Regions from separate parts of the Psychrobacillus sp. FSL K6-4046 genome, predicted to be linked through region 1. Evidence: a T-box and tRNA genes for the amino acid it is inferred to sense, from the RefSeq annotation. Region 1 holds a T-box; the other holds one or more tRNA genes.
The links. A T-box is a leader RNA that pairs with one kind of tRNA and senses whether it is charged. The one in region 1 lies ahead of thrS (threonine--tRNA ligase), so its partner is inferred to be a tRNA-Thr.
Positions count from the first base shown of each region.

Region 2: it encodes a tRNA-Thr, which carries the amino acid that the T-box ahead of thrS (threonine--tRNA ligase) is inferred to sense. The anticodon was not compared.

Region 1 is NZ_CP152020.1:3,599,798-3,602,241, forward strand. Features, by position in the region: gene thrS (threonine--tRNA ligase) at 132-1,376, opposite strand; T-box leader at 1,382-1,601, opposite strand; T-box leader at 1,640-1,860, opposite strand; gene MKY09_RS17710 (GNAT family N-acetyltransferase) at 1,922-2,444, opposite strand, start outside.
Region 2 is NZ_CP152020.1:97,720-100,163, forward strand. Features, by position in the region: rRNA gene MKY09_RS00470 (23S ribosomal RNA) at 1-1,026, shown strand, start outside; rRNA gene rrf (5S ribosomal RNA) at 1,148-1,263, shown strand; tRNA gene MKY09_RS00480 (tRNA-Val) at 1,287-1,362, shown strand; tRNA gene MKY09_RS00485 (tRNA-Thr) at 1,376-1,451, shown strand; tRNA gene MKY09_RS00490 (tRNA-Lys) at 1,458-1,530, shown strand; tRNA gene MKY09_RS00495 (tRNA-Leu) at 1,553-1,637, shown strand; tRNA gene MKY09_RS00500 (tRNA-Gly) at 1,655-1,729, shown strand; tRNA gene MKY09_RS00505 (tRNA-Leu) at 1,745-1,833, shown strand; tRNA gene MKY09_RS00510 (tRNA-Arg) at 1,850-1,926, shown strand; tRNA gene MKY09_RS00515 (tRNA-Pro) at 1,932-2,008, shown strand; tRNA gene MKY09_RS00520 (tRNA-Ala) at 2,023-2,098, shown strand; rRNA gene MKY09_RS00525 (16S ribosomal RNA) at 2,234-2,444, shown strand, end outside.

The sequences.
Region 1 (2,444 bases):
TCCTTTTTTAATGGTGGTGAAGGATGTCTATTACAATTCGATGGCTCGGTTGACCGCATGGCACTCCATACCCTCACAAGTTCCAGCAAGTTTACGACAATCCGTCATCCTATCCACTTACCACAACAACTTTACTCTCTCAGGTGGTGTCCAATAAATGCTTCTATCCCCATATCACCAAGGCTTCCTACTCGATGCTTCCTAACGGAAACAACTTGACTCTCCATTTCCTGGTCACCGATGATCAGCATATACGGATGTTTTTGCATGGCTGCCTCTCGTATCTTTAATCCAATTTTTTCTACGCGGTCATCTACTTCTACCCGGTAGCCTTCTTGTTGTAGCCGCGACTTTACTTCCTCCGCATAAGCTAGATGAGCGTCTGTGATAGGCAATACCTTCACTTGAACCGGGGCTAGCCAAAGTGGAAAATTACCTTGAAAGTGTTCTAATAGAATCGCGATAAACCGTTCTATGGAGCCATAGATTGCTCGATGAATCATGATAGGACGACGAAGCTGGTTGTTTTCATCGACGTACTGGCAATTAAATTTTTCCGGCATTTGAAAATCAAGCTGAACTGTTCCACACTGCCAGCTACGTCCAAGTGAATCGAGTATATGAAAGTCAATTTTAGGACCATAAAAAGCTCCGTCTCCCTCGTTTATTTGATATTCAACCTGTTTACTCTTCAAAACCGATTCTAGCGCTTCTTCTGCTTGGTCCCATACTTCCACAGAGCCCATAAAATCCTCTGGACGAGTGGATAGCTCCACTTTATAGCTAAATCCAAATTTCCGATAGAATTCATCTACTAGATCTAACACCTTCGCAAGCTCACCTTCAATTTGCTCTTCTAGAACAAACAGATGGGCATCGTCTTGAGTAAATGCTCGAACACGCAATAGACCATTCAAAGATCCCGAAAGCTCATGACGGTGTACTAACCCTAGCTCTGCATATCGTATAGGAAGTTCTCGATAGCCTCTTCTTTTACTATTAAAGATTAAAACTGCTCCCGGACAGTTCATTGGCTTAATCGCATACTTTTGTTCATCCACATCAGCAAAATACATGTTTTCATGGTAATGATCCCAGTGTCCCGATTTCTCCCACAGCTCCTGCTTCATCATGATAGGAGTTTTTATCTCCTGATAGCCCGCTCGCTGATGTTTTTCTCTCCATAAATTTTCGAGTTCATTTCGTAAAACCATTCCTTTTGGCAAATAAAATGGCATACCTGGAGCTTCCTCCATGGACATAAATAATTCGAGTTGCTGACCTAATTTTTGATGACTTAATCTTTCCTCGGCTTTTACTGACATAATTAATTCCTCCTCGTTTTGTTTTACATAATAAAAAAAGACCACACCCATCCCGGTAAAGGGACGAGTGTGGTCGTGGTTCCACCCTAATTTTGCCGACATTAACAAATACGGCTCTCATAAAATATAACGGTTTCCCGATTATGGATACTAGTTGTTCCCCATAATAGCTCTAAGGTGGTAAACTATTCGACATTCTAACAGGGCTTTCAGCCAATGACCCTGCTCTCTAATTAGAAGTTGAGGAATAATTCATGTCCTTTTCATAGCTTAAATATTAAATTGTGCATACAAAAAACCACACCCATCCCGGTAAAAGGGACGAGTGTGGTCGTGGTTCCACCCTAATTTTGCCGTCAAATAAAAAATACGGCTTTCTAAAAGATAACGGTTTCCCGATTATGGATACTAGTTGTTCCCCATAATAGCTCCAAGGCGGTAAATCATTCGTTTTTCTTACAGGGCTTTCAGCCGATGACCCTGCTCTCTAATAAGAAATTACCTAAATGACTCATGTCCTTTTCTTTGCCTAAATAACATAAGTTGATTTTTAATAGTATATTCAATGAGTTTAGAATAGTCAACTAAATTTTATTTTAAATGAAAGAACGTCCCATCACAACGGTGTGATAGTATTGCTCATCCTTTAAAACTTTATCGTTTTTTAATATACCCTCTACCTCGAAGCCATACTTTTTATATAAGGCAATCGCTTTTTCGTTAGTATGTAATACATTTAATGAGATCTTTTTGATACTACCGGCATCCGCCCAAGCGATAGACTCCTTCAATAGGTTGGTACCGATACTCAGCCCCCAATATTCTTTTAAGACACACACACCAAATTCCACTTTATGCGCAAACCGCTTTAAGCCATTCCCTTCACATCTAGAAAAACCAACAATCCTTCCCTCAATCTCTGCGACTAAAAAGAGATTGTTCACGGAAAGGGTGTCATCTTCAATTAGCTTTTCAAAGCCTGTGACATCAATGAATGCTTCCCCTTGTTCTCTATCTAGATTCTCCGTTTCCCCGTCGATTTGAACCCTTACCTCGGACAGCTGCTTTGCATCCAGCTGACTAGCCGATCTAATCTTATATGAGATATCTCTAACCTTA
Region 2 (2,444 bases), 380 kb from region 1:
CGAAGGTGCGAATTGAAGCCCCAGTAAACGGCGGCCGTAACTATAACGGTCCTAAGGTAGCGAAATTCCTTGTCGGGTAAGTTCCGACCCGCACGAAAGGCGTAACGATCTGGGCACTGTCTCAACGAGAGACTCGGTGAAATTATAGTACCTGTGAAGATGCAGGTTACCCGCGACAGGACGGAAAGACCCCGTGGAGCTTTACTGTAGCTTGATATTGAATTTTGGTGCAACTTGTACAGGATAGGTAGGAGCCTTAGAGCCCGGAGCGCCAGCTTCGGAGGAGGCGTCGGTGGGATACTACCCTGGTTGTATTGAAATTCTAACCCATACCCGTAACCCGGGTAGGAGACAGTGTCAGGCGGGCAGTTTGACTGGGGCGGTCGCCTCCTAAAGTGTAACGGAGGCGCCCAAAGGTTCCCTCAGAATGGTTGGAAATCATTCGAAGAGTGTAAAGGCAGAAGGGAGCTTGACTGCGAGACCTACAAGTCGAGCAGGGTCGAAAGACGGGCTTAGTGATCCGGTGGTTCCGCATGGAAGGGCCATCGCTCAACGGATAAAAGCTACCCCGGGGATAACAGGCTTATCTCCCCCAAGAGTCCACATCGACGGGGAGGTTTGGCACCTCGATGTCGGCTCATCGCATCCTGGGGCTGTAGTCGGTCCCAAGGGTTGGGCTGTTCGCCCATTAAAGCGGTACGCGAGCTGGGTTCAGAACGTCGTGAGACAGTTCGGTCCCTATCCGTCGTGGGCGTAGGAAATTTGAGAGGAGCTGTCCTTAGTACGAGAGGACCGGGATGGACACACCGCTGGTGTACCAGTTGTTCTGCCAAGGGCATCGCTGGGTAGCTATGTGTGGACGGGATAAGTGCTGAAAGCATCTAAGCACGAAGCCCCCCTCAAGATGAGATTTCCCATTACGCAAGTAAGTAAGATCCCTCAAAGACGATGAGGTAGATAGGTTCGGGGTGGAAGCGTGGCGACACGTGCAGCTGACGAATACTAATCGATCGAGGACTTAACCAAATTGTTTGTTTCTAAGATGTCAGTTTATTCAGTTTTGAAAGAATAAATTTTTATTTAAAAAAAGCTTGTAATAATCTACATAGTTGATATAATAAAACTTGTCTTTCAATTATTATTCAAGTCTAGTGATGATGGCGAAGAGGTCACACCCGTTCCCATACCGAACACGGAAGTTAAGCTCTTCAGCGCCGATGGTAGTTGGGGGTCTCCCCCTGCAAGAGTAGGACGTCGCTGGGCTTGCAATAAAAAAATATTACCCAGGAGGATTAGCTCAGCTGGGAGAGCATCTGCCTTACAAGCAGAGGGTCGGCGGTTCGAGCCCGTCATCCTCCACCATAATTTTACTCCTGCCGGAGTAGCTCAACTGGTAGAGCAACTGACTTGTAATCAGTAGGTTGAGGGTTCAAGTCCTTTCTCCGGCACCATTTTCCGAGCCATTAGCTCAGTTGGTAGAGCATCTGACTTTTAATCAGAGGGTCGAAGGTTCGAGTCCTTCATGGCTCATTCACTTTTGTGAAATAAATATGCGGGTGTGGCGGAACTGGCAGACGCACTAGACTTAGGATCTAGCGCCGCAAGGCGTGGGGGTTCGACTCCCTTCACCCGCACCACTTAACTTAATAACCGAGCGGAAGTAGTTCAGTGGTAGAACACCACCTTGCCAAGGTGGGGGTCGCGAGTTCGAACCTCGTCTTCCGCTCCAAAGATTCATTGAAGTGCCGGGGTGGCGGAACTGGCAGACGCACAGGACTTAAAATCCTGCGGTAGGTGACTACCGTACCGGTTCGATTCCGGTCCTCGGCACCACTTTTATGAATAATTAGCGCCCGTAGCTCAATTGGATAGAGCGTCTGACTACGGATCAGAAGGTTGTGGGTTCGACTCCTGCCGGGCGCGCCATATAACGGGAAGTAGCTCAGCTTGGTAGAGCACTTGGTTTGGGACCAAGGGGTCGCAGGTTCGAATCCTGTCTTCCCGACCAGTTATTATTATTTCGGGGCCTTAGCTCAGCTGGGAGAGCGCCTGCCTTGCACGCAGGAGGTCAGCGGTTCGATCCCGCTAGGCTCCACCATGAACATTGAAAACTGAACATGCAAAACGTTAAGACATACAGCATCAACAAGCTTCGGCTTGATTGACGCAAAACAATTTTTGACATCATTTAATGATGATGCCAGCAAAACAAAATGAGCTTTTTAAGTTCTCTATTATGGAGAGTTTGATCCTGGCTCAGGACGAACGCTGGCGGCGTGCCTAATACATGCAAGTCGAGCGGATGATGAAGAAGCTTGCTTCTTCTGATTTAGCGGCGGACGGGTGAGTAACACGTGGGCAACCTGCCCTGTAGATTGGGATAACTCCGGGAAACCGGGGCTAATACCGAATAATCCATTACCTCACATGAGGAAATGTTAAAA